Regions from separate parts of the Fructilactobacillus sp. YLN 2412 genome, predicted to be linked through region 2. Evidence: a T-box and tRNA genes for the amino acid it is inferred to sense, from the RefSeq annotation. Region 2 holds a T-box; the other regions hold tRNA genes.
What was found. A T-box is a leader RNA that pairs with one kind of tRNA and senses whether it is charged. The one in region 2 lies ahead of leuS (leucine--tRNA ligase), so its partner is inferred to be a tRNA-Leu.

Region 1 (10,350 bases), 510 kb from region 2:
AATTCCATCCTGACTAAAATGAACCGGACGTCGATATTGAGTCGTAGACATCATAAAACGTAATACTTCAGGATCGACTTTTTGTAACAAGTCATGCACAGTCACAAAATTACCTAATGATTTACTCATTTTCTCATCATCATCGCCAACTGTTACAAAACCATTATGCAACCAATAGTTAACAAATTTTTCTCCTGTTTTTGCTTCACTCTGCGCTCGTTCATTTTCATGATGAGGAAATTCTAAATCAATACCGCCACCATGAATATCAAAGTTATTCCCTAAATATTTAGTGGACATTACTGAACATTCAATATGCCAACCTGGGCGTCCCTTGCCCCATGGAGAATCCCAAGATATTTCTCCTGGCTTTGCTTTTTTCCATAATGCAAAATCAATTGGATCTTCTTTTTGCGTTAACTCTTCTTTAGATACATGCTGACTGGCACCGCTTTCTAGAGTATCTAAATCTTCATGACCTAATTCGCCGTAAGTTTTAAACTTTCGAGCACGATAATAAACGTTGCCATCAACACTATAAGCATAGCCTTTATCAATTAAATCAGACACAAATGCAATAATATCAGCAATATTATCAGTTGCCCGTGGATTTTTGATTGCAGGTTCCACATTAAGTGCCTTGGTATCTTCAAAATAGGCCTTAATAAACTTATCAGCCAATTCGGAAACCGTAATTCCCTGTTCAGCAGCTGCTTTAATCATTTTATCGTCTACATCAGTAAAATTTGAAACATAATTCACGTCATAGCCAAGATATTCAAAATATCTTCTAATTGTATCAAATGCTACTACACTACGAGCATTACCAACGTGAATATAATTATAAACTGTTGGTCCACAGACATACATACTAACTTTTCGGGCCTGAATTGGTTCAAAATTTTCTAATTTATTAGTTAATGAATTATATACTTTTAATACCATGAACGATTACCTCCACTTACCTTTAACAGCTATCATATCACAATAAAACGATGATTTCCCAAAACAAAAGGCCTAGTTTATTTACTAGACCAATCATTTAAAAAATATTTTATTTATTTGTTAATTTGATCCAAAGTTTGTTGCAAATGCTGCAAAGTTTTATCACGACCGATTAATTCGATTGATTCTGGAAGTTCTGGTCCTTCCATTTCATGGGTAACAGCAATTCGAATTGGCATCCATAACTTACGTCCCTTAATGTCTGTATCTTTTTGAACAGCTTTAATCGTTTTTAAAATTTCAACTTTATCAAAAATTGGTAATTGTTTAATTTTTTCCGAAAATTCATGTAAAACAATCGGAGCAGTATCATTACTGATTTCTTCTAAAGCTTCTCCTGTAACTTGGTCAGGTTCAGTAAAGAAGACCCCCGCCATTTCGTTAATCTGAGCCATATAACTCATTTGTTTTCGATAGACATCGATTAATTTACGCGCCCATTCAATGGTTTTAGCATCTGGGTTTTGAGGAAGATTACCTGCTTTAATCAACTGACGCAATGCAGCATCAACAATCACGTCTTCGTCAGCATCTTTAACATAGCGATTATTAATCCATTCTAACTTCTTACCATCGAAAGTGGCTGGTGATTTACTCAAACGTGATTCATCATACATTTTAATAAATTGTCGTTTAGTAAAAATTTCGTCTTCACCAACTGGCGACCATCCCAATAAAACAATGAAGTTAAACAAAGCATCGGGTAAATAACCTAGTTCGTGATATTGTTCAATAAATTGCAAAACAGTTTCATCACGTTTACTCAACTTCTTACCCGTATCGGCACTAATAATCAAACTCATATGTCCAAATTTTGGTGCCTGCCAGCCAAACGCTTCATAAATCATTAACTGTTTAGGTGTGTTAGCAACATGATCATCTCCACGGAAAATATGACTAATTTTCATATTGTGATCATCAGCAACTACTGCAAAATTGTAAGTAGGCATTCCATCTCGTTTGACAATCACAAAGTCCCCACCGATAGTATCGGAGTTAAAGGAAACATGTCCTTTTACCATGTCATCCCATTCATACGTTTTATTCTTTGGTACTCTAAAACGAATAACTGGTTTTAATCCCTTAGCCTTAGCTTCATCAATCGCTGCTTGACGTTCTTCAGCAGTCATTCCCGCAAATTCATACTCATAATGAGGCATTACTCCACGTGCTTTTTGTTCTTCACGTTCTGCTTCTAATTCTGCTTCAGTTTTGTATGAGTAATAAGCTTTATCTTCATCTAGTAGTTGTTGAATTAACGGATCATAAGTAGCTTGACGTTCCGATTGGCGGTAGGGACCAAAGTCACCACCAACATCAGGTCCTTCATCCCAGTCAAGTCCAAGCCATTTTAAATTATCAAGCTGACTTTTTTCCCCATCAGTTACATTTCGTTTAGTATCTGTATCTTCAATTCTAATAATGAACTTGCCCTTGTAGTGGCGAGCAAATAAGTAGTTAAAAATTGCAGTTCTTGCGTTACCAATATGCAAGTGTCCCGTTGGACTAGGTGCATAACGAACACGAATCTTATCATTTGCCAATATAATTCTCTCTTTTCTTTATCTATTTATTGTTAAGTTTACAATTATCAAGCCTAAAAATAAAGTCGTCTTGATACTATTTTTTTAATGAAGTCTTTAGAGCTTCACGTAAAGTAGTAACACCCACAACTTCAATATTATCCGGAACATGAAGTCCATCCAAATTATGTTTAGGTACAATTACTCTTTTAAAGCCTAATTTAGCTGCTTCGCGAATTCGTTGTTCGATTCGATCTACTCGTCTGATTTCCCCAGTCAAACCTAATTCGCCAATATAACATTCTCGTGGATCAGTACTAATATTTTCATAACTAGAAGCAATACTAATCGCCATTGCCAAATCAATTGCTGGTTCGTTTAATTTAACACCACCAGCGGCTTTTAAATACGCATCTTGATTCTGCAACATCAAACCAGCTCGTTTTTCTAAAACTGCCATAATTAATGATACGCGATTTCGATCAACTCCAGTAGCTGTGCGTTGTGCATTTCCAAATACAGATGGGGTAATTAATGCTTGAATTTCCACTAAAATGGGACGGGTTCCCTCCATAGCTACAACAATTGCAGAGCCAGTTGCGTTTTGTAATCGCTCTTCTAAAAAAATTTCTGAAGGATTCGCCACTTCATGTAAACCAGTATCTGCCATTTCAAATATTCCTAATTCATTGGTAGATCCAAATCGATTTTTCACGGCTCGTAATAAGCGATATGAATGATGTTTGTCGCCTTCAAAATATAAAACCGTATCAACCATATGTTCTAACGTTTTAGGTCCAGCTATTGCTCCGCCTTTAGTTACATGGCCTACAATAAAAATTGTAATATTATTGGTTTTGGCAACGTTCATTAAATCAGCAGTTACCCCGCGAACTTGTGAAACCGAGCCAATAGCAGAAGCAACTTCGTCTTCTCGCATTGTTTGAACTGAGTCAACAATTACGACATCAGGCTTAACATTTGCAATTGCTTCTCGAATTGCTGTCATGTCTGTTTCTGGAAAAACATACAAATTATCATTTTGGTCAACTTTTAAGCGGTCGGCTCTCATCTTAACCTGATCTGCACTTTCTTCTCCAGTTACATATAAAATACGTTTTCCAGCCTGACTTAACTGTCCCGAAACCTGTAGTAATAAAGTTGATTTTCCAATCCCCGGATCACCACCAATCAAAACCAATGACCCAGGAACAATCCCACCGCCTAATACCCGGTTTAACTCATTAGATTCAATCTGAAAACGAGGTGCATCGTGGGCGTCAACATCATCAATTAATTGAGGACGTGATTTTTTTCCTTCAAATGAAACTCGACTGGTGTTAACCTTTTGTGGATCGGCTTTAGTTACACTTTCTTCTTCAAATGTATTCCACTCACCACAATTAGGACAACGACCTAAGTAATTAGGAGAAATATAGCCACAATTTGAACATACAAACTGAGTTTTTGTTTTACTCATTTATCTCACCCTTTATTTTCCGGAGGACCCAAATCCACCGGTTCTTTTTGATTTTGGTGTTGTTTCATCATCAGCTAACAAATAAGGCATGAAAATTCCTTGACCGATTCGTTCGCCTTTTTTTATTTTACGATCTTTGATTCCAAAATTTATCATTTGAACGAAAATTTCTCCCTCATTATTTTCGTTGTCATAATAATCAGCATCAATTACTCCAATTCCATTGGGAATAATCATCCCTCTTTTAAGCGGATTACTAGAACGATTAGCAATAATTAACACTTCATTTGGTTGCATATAAGCTTTAATCCCCGTTGGAATTAAATACGGTTTCAAAACTTTTTGTGCTGCTTCAGATTCTAGATCATCTAAATGTTGATTGGCTTGAATAGTTTTTAACGCTTTTAAAAAACCCATTTTCCAAATAGATGGAAGTACCATATCAACTGAACTGGCAAAATCATAACCTGCAGCATTTTCAGTTGCTCGTTTGGGCAATTCAATTCCTGAATCAACTGCTTTTGAAATTACTTTAAACCCTCTTTGCATTATTAAAACTCCTGACCTTTTATTAATTGGATACTACCATTCTAACAGTATTTATAGCACATTAACATTACTTGACAAAACTAAAAAAACCACGGAAAATTAAGTATAACTTAAAAAAATGAGCGATTAAGGGGACAATCAATGGATAGTGAAATTGTTAAACAGCAAAAGGCCCAAGTAGGCCGTGAAGCCGTCAACTATATTCATGACGGAATGGTAATTGGAATTGGAAGCGGTTCAACAATGTGGTACTTAGTTGAAGAATTGGGGAAACGTGTTAAAGCTGGCTTAACCATTACCGGAGTACCAACTTCTAATTTTACAAAAAAGCATGCTGAAAAGCTTGGCATTCCAATCAAAGATATTGATGAAGTAGATCACATTGATTTAACAATTGATGGGGCTGATCAAATTGATGCTAACTACCAAGGTATTAAAGGCGGTGGTGCTTCCCACTTAATGGAAAAAATCGTAGCTACTAACTCTACTAAAAATATGTGGATTGTGGATGAGACCAAAATGGTACCCACACTTAATTATCCTGTTCCATTGGAAGTAATCCCCTATGGAAGTAAACAACTAGAAAAAAAATTAAAAAAAATGGGATTAAATCCACGATTGCGTTACAAAGATAATGGTGAGTTTGTTCGAACTGATTCTAATAACTATATTATTGATTTATACTTGCCTCATATTAACAATCCTACTAAACTTGCTGAACAACTTGATACTATGGTTGGAATTGTGGAACATGGTCTCTTTTTAGATATTGTAAACACCATCATTGTGCAACATCCTGATGGTCCCCAAATCATTGAGGCTCGCTAAATAAATAGTTGAATAAATTATACTAAGGAGATTTTAAAAATGGATCAACCAATTGAACCAAAAAATATTGAACGTTATGCCAATAATTTAAATGATTATGACGATTCGAACGTTGTACGTCGGGCCGTAACTCATAATGGTATTTTGAAAACTGCTGCTGATTTCGAAGCTAATGCCAAAATGGATCCAGTTTTTTCCATTGACGTTTCTGATCAACATGTTTCTGACCAAAAACGGAGCGGACGTTGCTGGTTGTTTGCAGCACTCAACACTATGAGAACTAAAGTTGAAAATGATTTTAATGTTCCAAAAGATTTCGAGCTTTCTCAAGCTTACATTTTCTTTTGGGATAAATTCGAAAAATCAAACTACTTTTTAAACAACGTCATCAATACGGCTGATCAACCCCTTGACTCACGAAAAGTTAGTTTTTTAATGGCTACTCCTCAGCAAGATGGTGGCCAATGGGATATGTTATGTGCATTAATTGAAAAATATGGCATTGTTCCTAAGTCTGCTATGCCTGAAACAGCCAATAGTGAAAATTCTAGTGAACTCAATGCAACCCTCAATACTCAGTTACGTCATGATGCCGTTATTCTTCGTAAGATGATTAATGATGGACAAAAAGCAGAAATAATTAATGCTAAACGCGATGACATGATAAATGAAATTTATCGAATGTTGGTTTATTCATTGGGTAAACCAGTTGAAAAATTCAACTTCGAATATCGAGATCAGAAAAAAGAATATCATATCGATGAAAATATCACGCCAAAAGCATTCTTTCAAAAATACATTAATCTTGATTTAGAAGACTACGTTTCACTTATTAATTCTCCTACTGCCGACAAACCTTATAACAAAACTTATACAGTTGAAATGTTAGGAAATGTCGTTGGCGGACGTCCAATTAAGCATTTTAACCTTCCAATTGAAGAATTAAAAAAATTAACCATCAAGCAGCTTGAAGCTGGAGAAACAGTTTGGTTTGGTAGCGATGTCGTTAAAGATACCGACCGAAAACAGGGAATTATGGATACCAAGCTTTACCACGTTGATGCATTAATGCACACTGATATGTCATTAACCAAAGCCCAACGTCTTGACTACGGCGAAAGCGTCATGGATCATGCCATGGTAATTACAGGAGTCGACATTGTGAATGGTAAACCAACTAAATGGAAAGTAGAAAATAGTTGGGGCGATAAAGTCGGAACTAAAGGCTACTTTGTGATGAGTGATGACTGGTTCAATGAATTCGTTTATCAAGTTGTCATCAACAAAAAGTTCCTGAGTGAAAAAGAAAAAGAAGAGCAACAACAAGATCCAAAAGTCTTAGCTCCTTGGGATCCAATGGGTACTTTAGCTTAATATAAAAGAACTGTTCTCATAATTGAGGACAGTTCTTTTATTTAACTAACTCTTTATTAACAACCTGTAATTCCTGATTAAACGTATAGATAATTGGAGTAGCATTATGAACTTCTACTCCGTCAATCCCAGTATCAGTAATATCCTCAATATATTTAATCATTGCTCGCAAAGAACTTCCATGAGCAACTACTAGTTGATTCTTTCCATCAATTAATTTAGGTGCAATTTCATCTTGCCAATAAGGAATTAATCGCTGATAGGCCATTTTCAAACTCTCTGCTGGAGGTTCTTGAATCCCAGCAGTTTGATAGCGTCGTTTGGAATCAACTTCTTGTAAACGTGGAGGAACCGCTGCAAAACTACGACGCCAGCGCATAAACTGCTGCTCGCCAACTTCTTGTTTAACTTGTTCTTTATTTTTACCCCGTAAGGCTCCATAATGACGTTCATTCAATCTCCAAGTCTTATGTTGAGGAATCCATAATTGATTAATTTCATCTAATACAATATTTTCAGAAACAATTGCCCGTTTTAAATATGATGTATGGGCATCAGAAAATTGGATTCCCGTATTGTTTAATTTACGACCAGCTTCATGAGCATCAGCCTTTCCCTTAGCAGTTAAAGAAACATCACTCCACCCGGTAAAGGTGTGATCATAATTAGCCGTGCTTTCTCCATGGCGCATCAGTACTAGTTTACTCATCGTAATTCCCTCATTCGTTTCTTAATATCAATCTCACAGAACATTGTAGCATATGCTATGAATACATTAATTAATCATCATCTTTTAAATAACTTTATTAAAATATTATAAAGTTATTTAAATGTCCATACAGTCAATTATTAATGGGTTATAATGTAACTTAGTTTATTAAGGATTGAGGTTGACATATGTCAGATAATAAAAATAACTCTAATAATCAACAATCAAGAAAACATCGTCGTTCTGGAAAAAATCATTTTATTGATAAAACCACTCCTAAGCCTAATACTCCACCAAAAAGTGAAGTTAAAACTTCTACCGTCGAAGAAGAATGGCATCCGGTTGCATGGTCAGTAATGGTCATATTATTAGTATTATCCATTATTTTGCTAATTTTTGGTTATGTACAATATCACAAGGCAGCTTCAACTTTTGAGGATACATACATGGCTGGAAAAAATTCTCGAAATGTATCTAACATTTTAAAAAAACGTAAACCCTTTTCAATCCTACTAATGGGAACTGACACAGGAGAATTAGGTCGTCATGATAAAGGGCGAACTGATTCGATGATTATTGCAACTGTTAACCCCAAAAAGAAAACAACTTATTTTACAAGTATTCCCCGAGATACTAAAGTCGTCGTTCCTGGTGATTCGCAACCCTATGAAAAGATTAATGCTGCCTACACAATTGGTGGTCCTAATTCTGCGACTGACGTTGTTTCTAAGTTATTTAATGTCCCAGTTGATTTTTATGCAGTGGTTAATATGAAAGGCATTAAACAAATGGTAAACGCAGTTGGAGGAGTTGATATCACTCCTAACCTAACATTTAAATACGAAGGAATTAGTGTTAAAAAAGGTAAAACTGTGCATATGAATGGAGAAACTGCTCTTCAATATACACGAATGCGTCATGAAGATCCATTAGGTGATTATGGACGTCAAATTAGACAACGACAAATCTTAGAACAAGTTCTTCAAAAAGGAATGAAAATTTCATCTGCTTCTCGCTATAGTGAAATTTTAAAATCGTTACAGGGTAACTTGAAAACTAACTTAACTTTTGATGACATGATGACCGCTGCTATTCAATATCGTGGTGCTACTCAAAATATTAACGAGAGTGCTTTACAAGAAGATAATGCTGATGTTGATGGGGTTAGCTATCAAGTCGCACCTAATAAGCAATTATTGACTGTTTCTAACCATATTCGGGAGTCATTAGGCTTGCCGGCAGTAAGTCAATTAACTTCTAAGCAAAGAAAAATTAACTCTAATAAAGAAGCAAATTCCGAAGATAGTCTCTTTAAAAATGGAAATTCAACTACAAAAAATAATGAATTAGTTAAATAACAATTAAAGAACTCCACTTTGGGGTTCTTTTTTTATGTAACAAATTATTTAAAAACACAAAAAAACCAGCTCTTATTTTAAGAGCTGGTTTAGGATGCGGCCAAGAAGATTCGAACTTCCACCGGGAAAATTCCCGACAAGATCCTTAATCTTGCGCGTCTGCCAATTCCGCCATGGCCGCAAATCAACAATTATAATTGTATCAAGAATTTGGCAGAAACACAAGACCATTTTAGAATTACTGAGTCTGAATTAAATTTAGCTTTCCTCTACACTTGCTACAAACATATTTTTGCAGATTTATTTTGCGCTTTCGATAGTATCTTTGCCCACAATGAACACATTTATATAAATATTTAAAAGAATGTCCTAATCTGGGTGCATAACGACTACCCCCAACTTGTTGCAATAAATGCTTAAATTCACGTGTATTATGCTTCCCTGAATGTCCTGCTAAATGTAAATGATAATGAACCAATTCATGCTTAATAATACCAATTAACACATTTTGATCACTAGCCATTTTAGGATTAATATCAATATTATGACTCTTTAAGTGATATCTCCCTCCTGTTGTTTTAAGTCGACTATTAAAGTAGGCACGATGTTGAAATTCTTTTTTAAAATATTTCAACGATAGCTTTTCAACTACAGCTTGTAATTCTTGATCATTCATAATTTCTCCTAATCAGGTTCAATCATAGACAATTGAATCCGATTCCGATCTTTATCTACTGCTAACACCCATACATCAACGATGTCACCTACGGAAACTAATTTAGATGGATCATTGACAAACTTATCACTCATTTTAGAAATATGCACTAACCCATCTTGCTTAACTCCAATATCTACAAAAGCACCAAAATCAATCACGTTTCTAACCGTTCCTTGTAATTTTAATCCTGGAGCTAAATCATCAATTGTCATTACATCTGATTTTAATAATGGTGCTGTCATTTTATCTCGCAAATCACGTCCCGGGTTTTTTAAACCTGCTAATAAATCGGCTGCCTGTATTTCATCAATTTGTAATTCATTAGCAATGGTTTTAGCATCAATTTTTTGTAATTTTGAAGTTGCTTCCAAGCTACCAAGATCTTCTAAATTAATTTCTAAATATTTTAATATTTGGGTTGCAATAGTATAACTTTCGGGATGGATATCAGTATTATCTAAAGGATTACTACCACCTATAATACGTAAAAATCCAACAGATTGTTCAAAAGCTTTGGGACCAAGTCTTTTAACTTTTTTTAACTGACTACGATTAGAAAAACTGCCATTTTCCTCTCGATAATTGACAATATTATTTGAAATTGCCTTTGAAAGTCCAGAAATATGTTCCAATAATTCTGGACTAGCAGTATTTAGATTCACTCCAACTTGGTTAACTGCAGTTTCAACTACGCGACTAAGCTGAGTATCCAAATTTTTCTCTGATACATCATGCTGATATTGCCCTACCCCAACTGCTTTTGGATCAATTTTAATTAGTTCAGCAAGCGGATCTTGCAAACGACG
Region 2 (10,350 bases):
GATGATAAAACCAAGTATTTAATTAATCCAACTGGAAAATTTGTAATAGGTGGGCCTAATGGTGATGCTGGTTTAACCGGACGTAAAATTATTGTTGATACATATGGCGGTGCTGCTCATCATGGTGGTGGTGCATTTTCTGGTAAAGATGCCACTAAGGTTGATCGTTCTGCTAGTTACGCCGCTCGTTATATTGCTAAGAATATCGTAGCTGCTGGATTAGCTCATCGACTTGAAATTCAATTGGCATATGCAATTGGGGTCGCTGAACCAGTATCAATTGAAGTAAACACTTTTGGGACTTCTAAATATTCAGATGAAACTTTAATCAAAGCAATTAGAAAAACCTTTGATTTGCGTCCAGCTGGAATCATTAAAATGCTTGATTTAAAACGACCAATTTATGAACAAACTTCTACATATGGTCACTTTGGAAGAACAGATGTTGAACTACCTTGGGAACAAACAGACAAGGTTGAAGCATTAAAGAAAAATGTTAAATAAAAAACGACCTTAGTAGGTCGCTTTTTTATTCTGAATGATTAGGGGATAATTGAATGACGAAAAAAAGGAAAACAAATGTACAAGTCGTGACATTTGCTTTATTTATTGCCACTTTTATGAGTGCGGTAGAAGGAACGATTGTTTCAACTGCTATGCCAACTATCGTTGGTGATCTTCATGGGGTTTCTTTAATGAATTGGGTATTTTCCATTTTTTTGTTGACAAATGCAATTGCTACACCGATTTATGGTAAATTAGCTGACCAATTAGGTCGAAAAAAAGTGTTTATTTTTGGAGTTTTGGTTTTTACCATTGGTTCCATGTTTTCTGGATTGTCAGATAGTATGGAAATTCTGATTATTTGGCGAGCAGTACAAGGAATTGGAGCAGGAGTAATTATGCCAGTTTCTTTTACGATCGTTGCTGACATGTATTCATTTAAAAAAAGAGCAGGTGTCGTGGGTTTATTGGGATCAGCTTGGGGAATTGCTTCAATCGTAGCTCCGCTGTTGGGTGGATTTATTGTAGATAATCTTTCCTGGCATTGGATTTTCTTTGTAAATGTACCGATTGGATTATTGACTATTTTTTTAATTAGTATTTTTTTGTTTGAACCCAAACAAAAGCGAACCGGGAAAATTGATTACGGCGGCGTAATCTTAATTGCTATCTTTTTATTATCTGTAATGTATATGTTTCAGATTATGGGTGAAAGCCCACTTAATTTATGGTTAATTGGTTTGTGTTTATTTATAGCATTTATAACCGGATTTTTATTTATTAAACAAGAACAAAAAACTAGTGATTCAATTATTCCAATGGATATGTTTAAAAATCGAACTTTTGTAACACAAAATTTAATTGCGGCTTTAATTAGTGGTTTTATTTTTGGATATGAGGTTTATCTTCCTGATTGGACACAAGGAATTTTAGGATTGAAAGCAACAATGGCAGGATTTGCTATCACTCCTAGTTCAGTTTTATGGATGTTAGGATCATTTTTAACTGGCAAATTAATTGTTAAATATCGCCCCCAAACAATTACTAATGTTAGTTTAATTTTGATTGCATTTGGGGCAACTATGTTAACAATCCTACCAATTTCAACACCGTTTTTTATTTTCTTTATTATTTCAGGAGTCATGGGAATCGGTTTTGGAATTTGTATTACAGTATCTTCAGTTACGGTTCAAAACGAGGTGTCAAAAGATCGGATTGGGGTTGCTTCATCTTTTAATACTCTTAGTCGAACTTTAGGTCAAACTCTAATGATTTCAGTTTTTGGCATTGTGATGAATAATACAATGGCAAATGGAGTTTTAAAACATCATGGAACTAGCATGAGATTAATGGACCAATTAATTAATCCTCAAACTGCAGTCAAGATTAATAGCAAGTTATTGCCAATTCTTAGAAACATTTTGTATACAGCAATTCACCATGTTTTTGAGGTTGCATTGTTATTGGTTATTGCCGCATTTGTAGTTAATTATTTTGATAAACCAAAAAAGAAAATTTAACGTTTTTGAATAGCCAATAAAATTGGAGGTTCATGAATTTGATTAATGAATTGATATTGTAAAATATTGTATTCGGATTGATTGATATTTTTTGCAAAATCAATTACTTGTTCTTTTTCTTGTTTTCCACCAGGATGTCCGTAATAGATTACAATTATAATCAAACCATTTTTTTGTAGTAGTTTCATACTGCTCTTAATTGCTGTAATGGTAGTTTTTCCTTTAGTAATAATAGAATGATCGCCAGCAGGTAGATAACCAAGATTAAAAATGGCTGCGGCAATGGGTTTATCAATATATTTTTCGATATTTTCATGACTATCATGAATTACCTTGGTCTGTAAATCACAATTATTTTTATTAACTAAATTTTGTGTTGTTTTAATTGCAGCGGTTTGGATGTCAAAACTATAAACATGGCCTTTTTTTCCAACTAGATTAGCAAGAAATAAAGTATCATTTCCTTTTCCAGCAGTTCCATCAATTACTGTATCATTTTGCTTAATGGTATCTTTTAATAAAAGATGACTAAAATTTAATGCTGATTTTAATTTCATATTGAATTACCCTCTATAAACAACTATATTATTTTTAATAAAGCTATTATACCAACAAAATTGCTTGTTATTTTTTCAAAAGTTTGATAAAGTTACTTTTAATGAAATATATAAATTGTAGATACGAATTAGTAGATATTATACTGTTTAACAGAGACTAAGTGGCTGGTGTAAGCTTAGAAACAGATAATTTTGAACTTCTCGTTGAATTTTAACAGAATTTAGTATGTTAAACGTATTCCGCGTTAAGGATCATTGAGAGTCTCTTTATTGTAAAGAGAAATTTAGGTGGTACCGCGGAACGTCGTCCTATAGAATTATGTAATTCTATGGGATTTTTTTATTGATTACGTTAAGGGGTGGAATATTGTGGCTTATAATCATGAAAAAGTAGAACAAAAATGGCAAAAATATTGGGAAGAAAATAAAACTTTTCGAACAAGTGATAAACAAGAAAAAGAAAAATATTATGTATTAGATATGTTTCCTTATCCTTCTGGTCAAGGTTTACATGTTGGTCATCCTGAAGGCTATACAGCAACAGATATTATGGCTCGGTTTAAACGGATGCAAAATAAAAATGTACTTCACCCAATTGGGTGGGATGCTTTTGGTCTTCCGGCTGAACAATATGCTATGAAAACCGGACATAACCCTAGAGAATTTACACATGAAAACATTACTAATTTTAAACGTCAGATTAAATCACTTGGTTTTTCATATGATTGGGATCGTGAAGTAAATACTACAGACCCTAAATATTATAAATGGACTCAGTGGATTTTTGAACAATTATATAAAAAAGGCTTAGCATACGAGGATGAGATTGAGGTAAACTGGGCTCCCGATTTGATGGGAGGTACAGTTGTTGCCAATGAAGAAGTTGTTAATGGTAAAACAGAACGGGGGGGTTATCCTGTTTATCGAAAACCAATGAAACAGTGGGTTTTAAAAATCACTGCATACGCTGATCGTTTGTTAGATGATTTGGATGATTTAGATTGGCCTGAAAGTATTAAACAAATGCAACGAAATTGGATTGGTCGTTCAGTAGGTGCAAGCGTTAAATTTAAGGTTGCTGAAAATGAGAATCAAGAGATTGAAGTATTTTCAACTAGAGCAGATACATTGTTTGGTGCTTCATACTTGGTACTAGCTCCTGAAAATCCAATCGTTGATCAAATTATGACACCAGAACAAAAAGAAGCAGTTGAAAAATATCGTGCTAAGATTGCTTCTAAATCAGATTTAGAGAGAACTGATTTAAATAAAGATAAATCCGGTGTTTTCACAGGTGCTTATGCGATTAATCCAGTAAATGGTAAACAAATTCCAATTTGGATTGGTGATTATGTTCTTTCTTCTTATGGAACAGGTGCAATTATGGCCGTTCCAGCTCATGACCAACGAGATTATGAGTTTGCCAAAAAATTTGATTTACCAATTATCCCTGTAATTAAAGGGGGAGAGATCAGTAAAGAAGCTTATACTGGTGATGGCGTTCACATTAATTCTGGGTTTCTTGATGGTCTTGGTAAACAGGAAGCGATTGACACAATTATTAAATGGCTTCAAGACCATCATGCAGGAGACAAAAAAGTTAATTATAAGTTGCGTGATTGGATTTTTTCTCGTCAACGTTATTGGGGAGAACCCATTCCAGTTATTAACTGGGATGATGGGACTAAATCTTTAGTTCCAGAAAAAGATTTGCCACTTAGATTACCTAAAACTGATAACTTAAAACCTTCAGGGACTGGTGAGAGTCCATTGGCTAATTTGGATGACTGGGTAAATGTAACTGATGAAAATGGACGTCATGGTAAAAGAGAAACCAATACTATGCCTCAATGGGCAGGGAGTTCTTGGTATTATTTGCGTTACATCGATCCAGATAATGACAAAATGATTGCTGATCCTAAGAAGTTAGATTATTGGCTTCCAATTGATTTATACGTTGGTGGAGCTGAACATGCAGTGTTGCATCTGCTTTATGCACGCTTTTGGCATAAATTTCTATACGATTTAGGCGTAGTTCCTACTAAAGAACCGTTTCAGAGATTAGTAAATCAAGGAATGATTTTAGGAACTAACCATGAAAAAATGTCAAAATCCAAAGGTAATGTGGTTAATCCTGATGATATTGTTAATGAATACGGAGCTGATACACTCCGTTTGTATGAGATGTTTATGGGACCTTTAACTGAATCAAAACCCTGGAGTACGGATGGAATTGTTGGAGCTAACCGTTGGATTAAACGTGTATGGCGGATGTTTTTAAATGATGATGATACTTTGAGTAACATGATTGTTGAAGATAATGATGGTTCGCTTGATAAAATTTATAACCAGACTGTAAAGAAAGTTACAGATGACATTGAAAACATGCGATTTAATACAGCTATTTCTCAAATGATGGTTTTTGTGAATGAGGTTTATAAGGTTAAAAAATTACCTAAAAAGTATGCTGATGGATTTATTAAACTACTGTCACCAATCACTCCGCATATTGGGGAGGAAATTTGGCAAAAATTAGGTCACAAACAACCGATTGATTATACTGAGTGGCCTAAGTATGATGAAAACAAACTACAAGACACTAGTTTTGAAGTAGCAGTTCAAGTTAACGGGAAAGTTCGTACGCATTTAACTGTTAATGTTGATACATCAAAAGAAGAAGTTCAAAACTTGGCACTTGCAGACGAAACTGTAAAAGGCAATTTACAAAATAAGACAGTTAAAAAAGTAATTGTAGTTCCAAATAAACTAGTTAATATTGTTGCTAAGTAGTTATGTTTTATGAATTTTGAGGTGAAAGTAGGTTAGATTTTTGGATAACAATTTTGAAGATAATGAAATTGAAGAAGAAACCGAGTTTGCGGATTCTGAAAAAGCTAAAGGACAGATGTTGAAAGGATCTGCCTGGATGACGATTGGAAGTATTTTATCTCGGATTCTGGGAGCTTTATACATTATTCCCTGGCGTTTAATTTTCGGAGTATCATTATTTCCGATTGCTAATTCGCTCTATACCCAGGGATATAATATATATAGTTTTGTTTTAATTGTTGCAATTGCAGGAATTCCATCTGCGATTGCTAAGCAAGTTGCTCATTATAATGCATTAAATGAGTATGGAGTTGGAGTTAAATTATATAAACGTGGCCTAGTCTTAGCAATAGTGATGGGAGTTCTTAGTGCCTTGATTCTTTGGTTTGCAGCTCCCTTTTTAACTAATGGTGATGATAATGTTATTCCTGTAATTCATTCATTGTCGTTAGCAGTTTTAATTATTCCAACTATGAGTTTAACAAGAGGTTATTTTCAAGGTTATCAAGATATGGCGCCTTCAGCTATTTCACAATTTGTTGAACAACTGGCACGAGTAGTATATATGTTGGTATCAGCATTTGTGGTTTTGGATATTATGCATGGTAATTGGGTTACTGCAGTTTCTCAATCGACGTTTGCTGCTTGTGTTGGTGCAATTTTTGGTTTCTTAATTTTGGGTTGGTACTATTGGCGACGTCGATCATACTATCGTGGACTAGTGGCAAACAGTAACAATAAATTAAATGTACCTACCAACCAATTGTATAAAGAGATTATTAGTCAGGCGACCCCATTTGTAATTTTAGGGGCTGGAGTAACTATTTTTTCCTTGATTGATCAGTTTACTTTTTTCAATATTATGCGAATGGCGACTAATTTTTCTGAAAGTACATTACAGGTTAACTATGCAATTTTTGCTGGGAATGCTAACAAGTTGACTATGATTGTAGTTTCTTTGGCTTCTTCATTAGCGATTGCAGTTGTTCCATTACTTTCAGAAGCATATACTAAGAAAAATAAAAAAGGAATGCGTGATCAATTTTCAAATACATTGATATTGTTTGAATTTATTATGATTCCAGCTGCTTTAGGAATGGCAGCTATTGCAGGTCCTTTAAACCGAACTTTTTATGGAACATCAAACATGGATTTCAGTAGTAATATATTGGCATTTTCTGCCATTGAATCAATTCCAATTGGATTATTTGTAGTTGTTTCAGCTGTTATGCAAGGTGTCTCACAAAACAAACGAGCAGTTAAATACTTTGTGATTGGTGTCATTGTTAAATTAATCACGCAATTTCCATTGGTTTATGCTTTTGGTGCATTTGGAACTTTGATTTCAACCATGGCTGGCTTCATTGTTGCTAATGAATTAATCATTTATTCTTTAAAAAAATCTTTTGGTATTCAAGAAGAAAAGATTGGCAATTTTACGGCTAAGATTTTGTTTTATTCATTGGTTATGTATTTTGTAGCATTAGTTGCAGTTTATGGATTGAATTTTTTACTTGGTTTCATTGTTAATCCGTTCAGTTCAATGATGAGTTTGGTTGTAACTGTTATTGCTGCTTCAATAGGTGGCTTTGTTTATATGTATTTATCATTAAGAAGTCGAATAGCAGATGAAGTTTTAGGTAAACGGGTACAAAAAATTAGAGATATATTGCATATTAGTTAAATTTATAAAATAAAAAGAGTTGAAACCAATTTGGTTTCAACTCTTTTTAGGCTTCATTATCTTTCATAAATTTAGGTAAAAATTCTGAAATTTGATGTGGTAACACAACATATTGTTTTTTTGCTAAAATATCAGCAATTTTACTATGAGTATAAACAGCTGCTAAAACCGCATTTTCTGTATCTTTAAATTGTGCAACAAATCCACCAATGATTCCTGCTAATGTATCTCCCATTCCACCAGTTGCCTGGGCAGGAGTACCAGTAGTATTCTGATATACTCCATTTTTAGTGTAAACTTGAGTTCGGTGTGACTTGACTATCACAATTGAATTTTTGAAGAGTTTTTTATAAGCAATTAAATTATTTTTTTCTGTTTGATCTTTAATTTTAATCCCTGATAAACGCTGCCATTCCATTTGATGGGGTGTAAAAATTAATTTTGTTTTTGGGAGTTGTAACTGATATTTTGCGATTAAATCGATTGCAGATCCATCAATAATTAAAATTTGATTTGGATTCACAGTCTTGAGAACGGTTTTTAAAATTGTTAAACCATTTTCGTCTGTTCCTAATCCGGTGCCAATTGTAATTACATTCATGTTCTTAATTAAATCAATCATCTCAGTAGTGTTTTTATAATCAGCAAACATGGCTTCTGGAAGCCAAGAATGCAGGCTTGATTGATTGCTTTTGTCAGTTAGTGTAGTTGTTAGTCCAGCACCTGAATAAACCGCACCTAAGGAGCTCATGATAATTGCACCGCCAAAGTTTTGGTTTCCTCCTATCAGAGCAATTTTTCCATAGGTTCCTTTAAAACTGTTATCTGGTCTGACTTTAATTGTTTCTTTTAAAATTGATTGTTCGATTTCTTTCATTATCCGTCACCTCGGGGTCATTATATCATGATCTGAATTTCATTTATGCTAAAATTAATGTATTGAAAGGATGATTTTAATGATTGATTGGAAAAATGAAGCAAAAAAATATGAGAAAGATTACTTATCAGATTTAAAAGATTTAGTAGCAATTGATAGTTCTAGAGATATTGAACATAGTACTGACGAGTTTCCTTTAGGTCCTGGTCCTGCTAAATCTTTAGAAAAGTTTTTGGCAATTGCTAAAAGAGATGGTTTTGTAACTAAAAACATTGATAATATTGTTGGTTATATTGAATTTGGTACTGGTGATAAATATTTTGCAATGTTAGGACATGCAGATACAGTCCCTGCTGGAAAAGGTTGGGATACAGATCCATTTCAAATGACCATTAAAGATGGAAATGTAATTGGTCGAGGGACTTCTGATGATAAAGGTCCAGCATTAGCTGCTTACTATGGTTTAAGAATGTTAAAGGACAATAATATTATTCCTGATTTGAAGATTAGATTAATCATTGGAACTGATGAAGAAACTAATTGGACAGGAATGAAACGTTATTTTGAAGTAGAGCCTGCACCTGAAATTGGGTTTTCGCCAGATGCTGAATTTCCTTTGATTAATGGTGAAAAAGGTAATGTAACTTTTGAAACTGAATTTAAGGGTCAAGAGTTACCGGGGGAAAATAGTTTAATATCATTTAACGCTGGTTTAAAAGAAAATATGGTACCGCGTGATGCTGAGGCAATTATTGATACTAAAGATTGCAAACAAATTGCTTCTAATTTTGAAAATTTTCTGTTAAATGTCCCAGTAACTGGAACTTACGAAATTAATAATCAACAAATTAAATTAGAAGTGGTTGGTAAAGCTGCGCATGGAATGGAACCTAAAAATGGAATTAATGCTGGAACATATCTTGCATCATTTTTACATCAATATAAATTAGATGAAAGCGGAGAAAATTTCATTGGTTTTATTGCTGATAAATTACAAAATGACTCTAGAGCAAATAAACTTGGTCTAAAATATACTAATGATATTATGGGCGATTTAACCATGAATGTTGGTATCATGAATTATGATACTCAAAATGGTGGAATGGTGAATACTAATTTTAGATACCCTAAAGGTGTTACAGTTAAAAAAATCCAACAACAATTACAAGACAATACTGCTTATTATGGCGGTAATGTTAAATTGATTGGTGACATGATACCTCATTTTGTTAGTCCAGATGATCCTTTAGTTACAACATTAATGAATATTTATAAAACACAAACTGATCAACAAGCTGCCCAACCAGAAGTTGTGGGTGGGGGAACTTATGCCAGAATGATGGAGCATGGAGTTGCATTTGGAGCATTATTTCCAGGTGCAGAAGATACTATGCATCAGGCTAATGAATTTCAACCAATTAATGATTTATTATTAGCAATGTCAATTTATGGTCAAGCCATTTACGAATTAACAAAATAAATATTTTTGTTGACAGTTTTTTTAAATAGTTATATATTAATTCCATTAGGAAACGAGCTGTTAAATAAAAAAACGGAAAAGTTGAGTATAAATTGGAATGTCTTAGAGAGTCTCGATTTGGTGAAAAGAGATGGCTGGAAGGTTTAGAAGATGGGCTTGGAGTTTTTATTAGTGAAGATTAAGCTAATAACGGATTTGTAGTCGTTACTACTACAAGGTTATACGTTATTGTGTAACTTACTGAGATTAATTTAGCGATAAATTAATAAATTAAGGTGGTAACGCGGGAACATCCGTCCTTTTATAAGGGCGGGTGTTTTTTGTATGAAATGAAAGCAGGTAGAATTATGAGAATTAAAAAGAAATATGTAATTGGAATTGGATTGTTAGTTATTTTACTTTTTTTAGGTTATTTAAGTTTTGGAAAACAAGCAACTCAAAACAAAAATACGATTACAGTTGGAATTATGGCCGGATCAAAATCAGAACAAGAAATTTGGGACTCAGTTGCTAAGACTGCCAAAAAAAGATATGGACTTCGAATTAAATTTCAAAGATTTACTGATTATAGTCAACCAAATGCAGCATTATCAAGTAATAATATTGATGTAAATGCATTTCAAAATTATCCTTTCTTAGATATCTGGAATCAAAAAAATCATACTAGCATTGTTCCAGTCGGTGATACAATCATTGAACCAATGAGAATTTATTCTTATAAGAACCAAAGTATTGTTAAAATTCCCACTAAATCAACTATTACAGTTCCTAATGATGCTAATAATGAGTCACGAGCTTTATTTGTGTTACAAAGTGCTGGTCTGATTAAAATTAAGTCTCATACAAACTTAGCAACTACTAAAGATATTATTAAAAATGATAAAAATTTAAAGATTAAA
Region 3 (10,350 bases), 240 kb from region 2:
TCAATAATTTTTTTAACTATTAAAGAATCTGTTGGATAAGGAACATCAATTCCTTTAACTTTTTGATATGGATCTTGACCCTTTCCAAGAATCACAATCATATCATCCTTTTCACCGGACAAAATTGCATCCTTAATTGCTTGTTCCCGGTCAAGATTAAAATGAACATCGACTTTATCATGATCAATATATGAATCAATCTCTTGAGCAATTTTTTGGGGATCTTCATATGCAGGATCATCAGTTGTCAAATAAGCCACATCGGCTTCTTCATTTAATGCTTTACCAAATCCCTCACGGCGATCAAGCCCCTTATTACCTGGACTACCAACCACTGCTACTACTCGACCATTTGGATTTTGTCGTTTTAAAAATCCAAGCAATGCTCGTGTACTAGCATAATTATGAGCATAATCAACATAAATTGTTCCATGATTTTGGCTTGGATACATTTCCATTCGTCCTGGGATTTTAGTATTTGCAATCCCATTTAATAAATCGGATCGCTTAAAACCTGCTAAGCCGGCAGCAATAATAGCATCAGTTGCATTAGCTTCATTATAATCACCTGGAATTCCGATTCGATAATCTCCATCTAGGTTTAATTTTTGTGCTTTCTTAGTTAAACTTTTTAAATAAATTTCGTTATCGCTTAAAGTGTCGGATTTACTATCAAAAACAAAGTCTAAAGTAACAGGCATTTCAGTTTTAGCGCCATTCCTAGCAAACAGATAAATATTATTAGCATTACAAGTGGCCTTAGCTGCATAATAAACATCTGCTAGATTTTTAGTTTCTGCGTTTATAATAGTTACTCTCGAATTTATTAATAATTGCTCTTTACAATGTAAATAATTAGCAAAAGTTGGATGTTCATTTTCTCCCACATGATCTGGTGAAATATTCAAAAATGATCCAATGTTAAATTTCAAACCATAAACTCGATTTTTCAAATAAGCTTGAGATGAAACTTCCATTACTAAAATTTTCATTCCATTATCAACAGCCCTACGCATATTGTGAAAAATATCTAATGACTCTGGCGTCGTTAACTGAGATTTAAATGTATCATCATCTTTAGTTCCAACCACAGTATTAACTGTCGAAAATAATGCAGTCTTATTTCCTGATGCTTTATCAATAGCATCCCGAAGCAAATAAGATGAGGTAGTCTTACCTTTAGTTCCGGTAATCGCTATGATAAATAAATTATTCTGTGGATAATCATAAAATGCAGCTGATAATAATGACAATGCCTTTTGAATATCAGTTACAATATACTCGTCCATTCCCAAACTAGCTGGAAGATGTTCTTCAGCCACCACCCCTGTGGCACCAGATGCTTTTGCAATCTCAAGATACTCTGGCCTAAAATTCCCTTTACAAAAAAATAAAGTATCATTTTTTACATCACGAGAATCATAACTAATGTAACTATATTTTTTTTGATTATGATTAGCTGAAACAGATGATTTCAACAAATTATGTTCTTGCAAAAGAATTTGAATCTCATCAATGTTTAACGACAATTTATCATACCCCATTCTAGCTATCTTACTAATTAGCAAGTTTTATTTTTAGATTAAAGATTACACTTCTATAATTTATTTTATATTATTTTTACATATTGCAGCATTTTAATTTTAGCAAAATCAATGACTAAAAACAAAAAGAACCTCTTAAGTGAGGTTCTCTAATCAAGAAATTTTAAACTGATAATTACTAACTAATTTTATTTTGCATCTTTTATTTTTTCAACATCAACTTTATTTAACTTGTCAATTATATTATCAATAACGTCGACTGAATCTGCAATTTTTGCTTTAGACATCCCTAAGATATCAAAACAAGTATCAACATGTGTACAAATATCATCTTCTAACTTTTTGGCTTGTTCTGTTACACTGATATTTACAACTCTCTCATCCTTTTTAGACCGTTCTTTAGTTATCCAGCCCTTTTTATCAAGTCGTTTCAAAAGCGGAGTTAATGTTCCACTATCTAAATCAACATGCGAGCCTAATTCGCGTACTGTCATTGGAGCATATTGCCATAAAACTACCATCACGATATATTGTGGGTATGTTAAATCATATGAAGACAAAACATTTTGATAAAATCTATTAAACTTTTTATTTGCATTATAAATTGCAAAACAAACCTTACTGTCGATTCCTTTAAGTTTTTCCATATCTACTCCCACCAATATCTATTTCATAGTATTTCTTATGAAAATTTTAATTATATTTAATATATAGCACATTCACGATATATTACAACCCCTAATTTCTGTTCCATTTATAAAGGATTTATAGTAAAATAAAGGAGTTCGCACCAGTGGTGGAATTGGCAGACGCGCAGCGTTCAGGTCGCTGTTTGATTTTTCAAGTGCGAGTTCGAATCTCGCCTGGTGCATAAAATAGTGTTTCATTAGTTTTCAACATTTTTCATAAACCTTTACAAAGTATTGATATAGTAACATTTGTGAAAGGTATTGAAATTATATGAAAACAGTTGAAAAGATACATTTTTAAGCAAACTGTGGGCAACATATAAGTTGGGGAGCAAGTCATACATATTCGATTAGATGGGCGTTTAATACGTTCATCTTTTTTATAAAATCACTTTAAAAATCTAATTAAATACCATACCACCATCAATCAACAACGACTGACCAGTCATATAATTTGAATCTGGCCCTGCAAGATAAGAAACACATCCAGCAACATCTTCAGGCTTGGAAAGACGTTTTAATGCAATATTTTTGGCAAACTGTTTCATCCCCCACTCAAATGGTTGGCCTGCTTTATCTGCAACATTTTTAGCAATGTCGTTCATCATTGGAGTAACTACAATTCCTGGACAAAATGCATTAACAGTAATATCGTATTCAGCTAATTCCTTTGCAGTTGTTTCAGTAATACCTCTAATAGCAAACTTAGTTGAACCATAAACAGTTAAATTGGGGTTACCAGTCATTCCTGCTTGAGAGGACGCATTAATTATTTTGCCTGAATGTTTGAGTTCTTTAAACATTTTAGATGCTGCTTGAATTCCCCAAATAGTTCCCCCAACATTAATTTTTTCAGCATTTTCTAACACTTCTGGTGTTACTTCATCAATAGGTGTCGTGGGAGCAACTCCAGCATTATTTACCATTACATTAAAATCACCAAAATGTTGATAAGTTTTTTCAACGGCTGCAAACACATCATCACGATTAGCAACATCTCCCTGGATTGCGATTGCATCACCATTGTCATTTTGAATTTCTTGCGCTGTCTTTTCAACTTTTTCAAAAGTTCTTCCTAATAAAGCCACCGAAAAACCATCATGTTGTAATCTTTTAGCAATTGCTGCACCAATTCCTTGACCAGCACCTGTAATTAAAGCTACTTTTTTCTCCACAATATAATCCCCTTTATAATTATTTACATTATTAATTGTAATATATAACAATTAGATTTGATAATTTATTTTGATTATCAAAATCTTAAAAACAAGTGTTATAATACAATCTGTTTTATTAATTAAAAATATAATAATTGGAGATGGTCAGTTTGAAATTTTTTGTTACATTTTGTGCTTTTGTTGCTGATTGGCTACTATTTGTTTTTCCATTACTGCAAGGGAAAATGGAATTAATGGATTCTAATAGTGTTTTCAAAAAATACCAAAGCTCAAACCATCATAGTTTTAGTCTCAAAGGTTTATTTAAAAATATTATTTGGGTAATACCACCCTTACGAATTTATTATTTAAAAAAATATGCTGGTAAAGAACTTTTTGATTTATCTTTAAATAAAGAAGACTTTACAAAATTTTTTGGTTTTTATAACAAATCAATTGCTTGGTACTATGTTTCATATGCTGGATTTTTAAACGCTCTCTATACTACTTATGAAATGACTGAATATCTTCCTATTGGAGAATGGAGTTTAGTGGTTTTCTTTATTGTAGTAATCTTTTTAACCTATATTGGGGTTTCTTATACTAATTATATGGTTAGTTCGAAACGTAAAATTAACCTAATCAAGAAAATCGCCAAAAACCATAAAAATAAAATCCACCAAGAGCAAAATTATGAAAAAAAATAAAGGAAAAAACACTCCGTTGTTAGTTGAATCACTCATTATCGGAGGAATAGCGATTGCACTTGAAGCTACTTCTTTAGTGGGATTAACTTACTGGTCATTAAATCGGAATCAATCTCAACAAGATAAATAGCTTAAACAAATTAAGACTAATAAAACTTATAAAAGGAGCTGTCAATTTGAAATTGACAGCTCCTTTTATAAGTTTTATTCAAAAAATTCTCGACTGTGAGAAGTTTCGTTATAAATATCAAAACGACCCTGTTTTAATTCAACTTTGTACATATCAGTCTTTTTAGCTTTGTTCTTTGCAAAGTTTAAAAGTTGGTGTTCCACACTAGTATTATCAATATGTCCTGCTGAATTACCTAATTCTTCAATAACACGTGGATCTTTCAAAATTTCTTGAAGTTTCTTTTCAAGTTTAGCCCCATCAGTTGTAAATTCTTTCATAATAAGATTCCTCCTAATTTAATATAAGTAAATTATATCATACATCCTTGAATTCTTAATTAACCAGAAATCATACTTAACTGTTTTGTAAAATTTTTCTAATAGTAGCTTCCATAGCAGTTGGTTTAATCTCCCTATTATAAAGAATTGGCAAATCAAATAATTTTTTGATTGATGATGGAATCGGCATATGAGTTGCCTGATGAAGATTACGTACATCAGTTTCGGCATTGTCGCTTGAAATATTTAATGCCTCTAACACTACTTTAGGAAATTTATATGGATTAGCAGTTGAAACAATGACCATTGGTGTCTGATCACCCGTTTCCTTTTGATATTGATTGGCAACATAAGATGCAACGGCTGTATGGGGATCAATAACAGCACCATCATTATCATAAACTCGTTTAATTTCAGCTTTTATTTCGTTATCAGTAGCAAAATTGGCTACAAAATCCGTCAAATTATTTTTAATTTGATCATCTATCTTATAGTTACCTTGATTATATAAATCATCCATTAAATTTTTTACTAATATTGAATTTTCATCTGTCGCGTAAAATAATAATCGCTCTAAATTACTTGATACTAAAATATCCATCGAAGGCGAATCAGTTACATGAAAGTCGCGATTTTTATCGTAAATACCACTATTAAAAAAGTCAGTTAATACATTATTTTGATTAGAAGCACACAGGAGTTTCTTAATCGGTAAACCTAATTTCTTAGCATAATAACCTGCTAAAATATCACCGAAATTACCAGTTGGAACACTAAAATTGATTTTATCTCCAAGTTTAATCTTCTTATCATTCACCAATTGACTATAAGCATAAAAATAATAGACTACTTGTGGAAACAAACGACCAATATTAATTGAATTTGCGGATGAAAATTGAAACCCATTTTGTTTAAGATCATTATGTAACTTTTGATTATTGAATATTTTTTTGACATTAGTTTGTGCATCATCAAAATTACCATCAATTCCAATTACTGAAATATTATTACCAACTTGTGTTAGCATTTGTTGTTTCTGAATCGAACTAACACCATTGTTTGGATAAAAGACAATTATTTGCGTATCTGAAACGTTGGCGAACCCATCCATCGCCGCTTTTCCAGTATCACCGGAAGTAGCCGTCAAAATCACAATTTTATTATGTACATGATTTTTCTTGGCAGCAGTTACTAATAAATGTGGTAATAGTTGCAGTGCAATATCTTTAAAAGCGAGCGTTGGACCATGATATAACTCTAAAAAAGCATTCTTTCCATGATAACTAATCGGAGCAATTTTTGGAGAAGTAAAGTTATTTCCATAGGCTTTATTTAAACAATCACGAAGCTCTTCTTCCGTAAAGTCACTAAAAAAGGATTGTAAAATATTATAAGCTAAATCAACATAATCTAAATTCATTAATTCAGATAACTTTTTTTGTAATTTAGGCAATGTTTGCGGAACATATAATCCATTATCAGGACTAATGCCCTTTAAAATGGCTCTTGAAGCCGTAATTGTCGATTCGTTTTCAGATCGAGTACTGCGATAACGAGTTTCCATTTGTATACTCCTTAATAATTTATTTCGTATTTTAACACATTTCTTAAATTAGATTGAAACATCATGCTATAATAGCAAAAATAAAAAATTAAGGGATGAATAAAATGAAAACAATAAATATCGGTATTTTAGGTTTAGGAACAGTTGGTAGCGGTGTAGTTCGAATCTTAAAAGAAAATCAAAATAAAATTTCAAATGTTACTGGATGCCATTTAGTGGTTAAAAAAATTGCCGTACATGATTTAAATAAAAAAAGAAATCTCGACTTAAGTGATGTTACTTTAACCAATGATGATAATGATGTAATTAATGATACGGATATCCAAATTATTGTAGAAGTAATGGGAACTGTCGAACAAGCTAAACAAAATATTGAAAAAGGGTTGAAAGCTGGAAAGCATGTCATCACTGCCAATAAAGATTTAATGGCTATCCATGGATCGGAATTAGCTAAATTGGCCCAAGAAAATAATTGCGATTTGTTTTATGAAGCAAGTGTTGCTGGTGGTATTCCAATTTTACGGACAATTGCAAATTCATTTGTGGCAGATAAAATCGTAGAAGTGATTGGAATTGTAAACGGAACCACTAATTACATTATGACCCAAATGAATGAACACCAATTATCTTACGAAACAGCTTTAAAAGATGCCCAAGATTTAGGATTTGCTGAATCTGATCCAACGAATGATGTGGAAGGAATTGATGCTGCTTATAAAATGATTATTTTAACTAAATTTGCATTTGGAATTAACATAACGCTTGATGATGTAGAAATTAAAGGAATTAGTTCAATTAAAGCTAATGACATCAAACAAGCTAAAGAGTTAGGATATAACATTAAATTGTTAGGAATAACCAAATTAATTAACAATCATATTAATGTATCTGTTTCCCCTGTATTAGTTTCAACCAATCATCCCCTTGCAAGTGTGCAAAATGAAAATAATGCTGTCTTTATAACTGGTGAAGCGGTTGGGGAAACAATGTTTTATGGACCAGGTGCAGGAGCACTTCCAACTGCTAATAGCGTAGTTAGTGATATTATGGCTGCTGCTAAAAATATTATTTCAAACACCTCAGGAGAAAGTTTTAATAGTTATTCGCAATCTGGAACTTTAGCAACTCCAAATGAAGTTCAATATCCTTACTACCTATCACTAAAAATCAAAGATCGACCTGGGCAAATGATGAAAATTACTGAAATCATGACTAAAGTCAAAGCTAGCTTTCGTTTAATTTTACAAAAAGAATTAAAAAACGGTTATGCAAGCGTTGTTATGACTACTCATGAAATATCTGAGATCCAACTTAACCAAATTATTAAAGAAGTTAATGAAATACCTGGTATTCACGTTGATACTTCATACAAAGTGTTAGATAAATAAGGAGGTAATTTAATTGTCATTTATTATTAAAGCTCCCGCGACTAGTGCTAATTTAGGTCCTGGATTTGATTCATTAGGAATTGCCGTTAACTGTTATTTAACTGTCAAACTTGGGAAAAAAACTAAAAAATGGAATGTTAATCATCAATTAGGTGAAACAATCCCTCATGATGAAAATAACAGCATCGTTAAAACAGCTCTCAAATTAAAAAAAGACCTCGTTCCTCACGAAATAACAGTTACTTCTGACATTCCATTGGCACGCGGTCTAGGTAGCAGTTCTTCAGCAATTGCAGCAGGAATTGAAATTGCTAATCAATTAGATCACCTTAAATTATCTAATCAGGATAAAATTAAATTTGCTACTAAAATTGAAGGTCATCCTGACAATGTAGCGCCTGTAATTTTAGGAGACTTTACTACTTCTGCCCTTTTAGACAAAAAAATCATTAGCATTAAAGGTCATTTCCCAGATCTAAACCTAATTGCTTACATTCCTAAAACTGAATTATTGACCACTGATAGTCGAAATGTTTTGCCCAAAATGATGCCCTTTAAAACAGCTGTCAAAGCTGGAAGCATTGGAAATGCACTTGTTGCAGCACTTTTAACTGATGATATTGACACTGCAGGAAAACTAATGGAAGCAGATCTATATCACGAAAATGCTAGAAAAAATCTGATTCCTCATCTTAGTAAAATTCGTAAAATTGGTCATCAGCATCATGCGATGGCAACTTATTTAAGTGGTGCTGGTCCAACTGTGATAACAATTTTACATCAAGAGGATGTCACCCCCTTCATCAATAATTTACGTAATAAAGGATTTAATGAACAAGTTTTACCATTAAAAGTTGAAAGAAATGGGATAAGTGTGGAAAGAATTAATAATAATTAGTCTTAAAAGTCATTCCTCCCTACTCAGTAGTAGAAAACCAATTTGATTCTGGTTTTGTGGATTTAAAAGAAAAATTTTATTATAATTTCTGCCATTATATATTTTTACTATTATAATGATAATAAAATAGTATTATAATAATTTTGAATTGGTTATAAATTAATTTAATAAAGTTTGATTAGAATTCTATAATTTCTAATAGCCAAGACAGTAATTATGTATTAATACGCAAACAAACTGAAATTAAAAATGTTCAATAATGTTAGTTCTAGAAAATAAAGACTATCAAAACATTATATATTTAATAATATATAATCCCGGAAGAATTATTGGTAAAGCAGTACAAGTTCAATTCAAGCTTTAAAAGGAGTAATGATATGGCTAAATGTGCAGTATGTAATAACAAAATGAAAATTCTTGAGCAAAATATGAGCGTTAAAAATGGGAAAATTTGTGAATCTTGCTGTGAAAAAGTAGGAATAAATGCTGGAAAATTAGGTTTTAAAAACATTGGAATTGCCATGGATCTAGTAAACGTAGATATGGTAAAAAGAGCAATTGATAATGATGAAAAATTAGATTTATCACAAATAAAAGCTATAGATAAAAAGAAGAAACAAGAAAAAAAACAACAACAAGCCAAACTGAAGAATGAAGAAGATAATAAGCGAAAAACCGAAGAAAATTCTAAATTAAATAAAATTAAAAAGCAATTTGAAGAAGCTGGCGTAAGCGATTTATTTGGAACTCATAAAGAAGTTAAATCGCTTCCTGAAGTACTTGAAGATAACGAAAAAATTCTCTATGCAACATCTGGTTTTATAAATAGCCAAACTGTTTTAATTGTATTAACTCAAAAACGTATTTTATTTATTAATCGCGGAATGCTTTACGGTACTCAAAATAGAGAAATACCTTTAAATAAAGTAAATGAAGTTTCTTATGATAAAGGCATTATGTTTGGGAAAATAACTATTATAAATGGAGCAGTTTCCACCACTATTGATAACGTAAACAAAGAAACTGCTGGCATATTTGCTAAAAAAACTAGAAATGCAATCAACGATTTAGACAATTCAAATTCATCAAATAATAACTCGGTATCCGCTGCAGACGAAATTATTAAATTTAAGTCCCTGCTCGATCAAGGAATAATTACCGAAGAAGAATTTGAAGCTAAGAAGAAACAATTGCTAAATCTATAAAAATGAAAACTTTTTAAGGAGAACATACATATTGGAAAACAAAGATTCCCCTTTTATTTATTTGAATGGCGATAAATCAATGAAAATGATTGGTGTCAACTATATAAATGAAGATGATCAAAAGAAAATGCGAAAAATGATTTTAGATTTACGTAAACAAAGAGAATTAAAAAATAGATAATATACGTGCAAAACCGATCCACGTTAAAAGCTGATACATAAGGAGAATTATATGTTTACAAATTCTAATTCATATTTTGATGGAAAACTCCATCAATTAATTGGTTGGTCATTATTAAATATGATTATCACGATTTTTACTCTAGGTATCTGTTTTCCTTGGGGAACAGTTATGAAGTTAAGATGGGTGGCTAATCATACTGTAATAGATGGTCATAGGCTTCAATTTAACGGAACTGGTGCTGGATTATTTGGCAATTGGATCAAGTGGTTATTACTTTCAATTATTACTCTTGGAATATATATGTTTTGGGTAAAAATAAAAATGATTAAATGGAGAACTAAAAATACAAACTTTGCAGATTAATAAAGGAGAAAGTAATGAATAAAGTCATATTAAAAGCATCAGCAATAAGTATCCTTGCATTCTCAGGATTATCTACAATTACTATTAATCATCCTAATATCTATGCTTCAACTAAATCATTCCCGAAAGAAGTTCAAGGTAAATGGACTAATCAAGATGGAGATACTTTTAAAATTAAGGGTTCTAAAGCAACTTTAAATA

Region 1: it has a tRNA-Leu gene. The T-box ahead of leuS (leucine--tRNA ligase) is inferred to sense a tRNA for this amino acid. The anticodon was not compared.
Region 3: it has a tRNA-Leu gene. The T-box ahead of leuS (leucine--tRNA ligase) is inferred to sense a tRNA for this amino acid. The anticodon was not compared.

Annotation. Positions count from the first base shown of each region.
Region 1 covers NZ_CM183165.1:1,069,251-1,079,600, forward strand. The annotation lists gene cysS (cysteine--tRNA ligase) at 1-945, opposite strand, end outside; gene gltX (glutamate--tRNA ligase) at 1,059-2,549, opposite strand; gene radA (DNA repair protein RadA) at 2,626-4,008, opposite strand; gene AC0GLR_RS05450 (dCTP deaminase/dUTPase family protein) at 4,021-4,557, opposite strand; gene rpiA (ribose-5-phosphate isomerase RpiA) at 4,699-5,385, shown strand; gene AC0GLR_RS05460 (C1 family peptidase) at 5,425-6,759, shown strand; gene AC0GLR_RS05465 (2,3-bisphosphoglycerate-dependent phosphoglycerate mutase) at 6,797-7,468, opposite strand; gene AC0GLR_RS05470 (LCP family glycopolymer transferase) at 7,657-8,826, shown strand; tRNA gene AC0GLR_RS05475 (tRNA-Leu) at 8,922-9,007, opposite strand; gene AC0GLR_RS05480 (SprT family protein) at 9,065-9,502, opposite strand; gene AC0GLR_RS05485 (Tex family protein) at 9,511-10,350, opposite strand, start outside.
Region 2 covers NZ_CM183165.1:563,907-574,256, forward strand. The annotation lists gene metK (methionine adenosyltransferase) at 1-504, shown strand, start outside; gene AC0GLR_RS02730 (MDR family MFS transporter) at 558-2,024, shown strand; gene mnmM (tRNA 5-(aminomethyl)-2-thiouridylate-methyltransferase MnmM) at 2,021-2,581, opposite strand; T-box leader at 2,691-2,896, shown strand; gene leuS (leucine--tRNA ligase) at 2,951-5,371, shown strand; gene AC0GLR_RS02745 (putative polysaccharide biosynthesis protein) at 5,487-7,094, shown strand; gene AC0GLR_RS02750 (NAD(P)H-hydrate dehydratase) at 7,141-7,971, opposite strand; gene pepV (dipeptidase PepV) at 8,042-9,451, shown strand; gene AC0GLR_RS02760 (MetQ/NlpA family ABC transporter substrate-binding protein) at 9,781-10,350, shown strand, end outside.
Region 3 covers NZ_CM183165.1:802,940-813,289, forward strand. The annotation lists gene AC0GLR_RS03920 (UDP-N-acetylmuramoyl-L-alanyl-D-glutamate--2,6-diaminopimelate ligase) at 1-1,529, opposite strand, end outside; gene AC0GLR_RS03925 (MarR family winged helix-turn-helix transcriptional regulator) at 1,733-2,191, opposite strand; tRNA gene AC0GLR_RS03930 (tRNA-Leu) at 2,332-2,415, shown strand; gene AC0GLR_RS03935 ((S)-acetoin forming diacetyl reductase) at 2,635-3,408, opposite strand; gene AC0GLR_RS03940 (hypothetical protein) at 3,561-4,097, shown strand; gene AC0GLR_RS03945 (hypothetical protein) at 4,084-4,227, shown strand; gene AC0GLR_RS03950 (hypothetical protein) at 4,302-4,547, opposite strand; gene thrC (threonine synthase) at 4,624-6,111, opposite strand; gene AC0GLR_RS03960 (homoserine dehydrogenase) at 6,216-7,499, shown strand; gene thrB (homoserine kinase) at 7,513-8,397, shown strand; gene AC0GLR_RS03970 (PH domain-containing protein) at 8,775-9,602, shown strand; gene AC0GLR_RS03975 (hypothetical protein) at 9,634-9,783, shown strand; gene AC0GLR_RS03980 (DUF898 family protein) at 9,835-10,149, shown strand; gene AC0GLR_RS03985 (hypothetical protein) at 10,164-10,350, shown strand, end outside.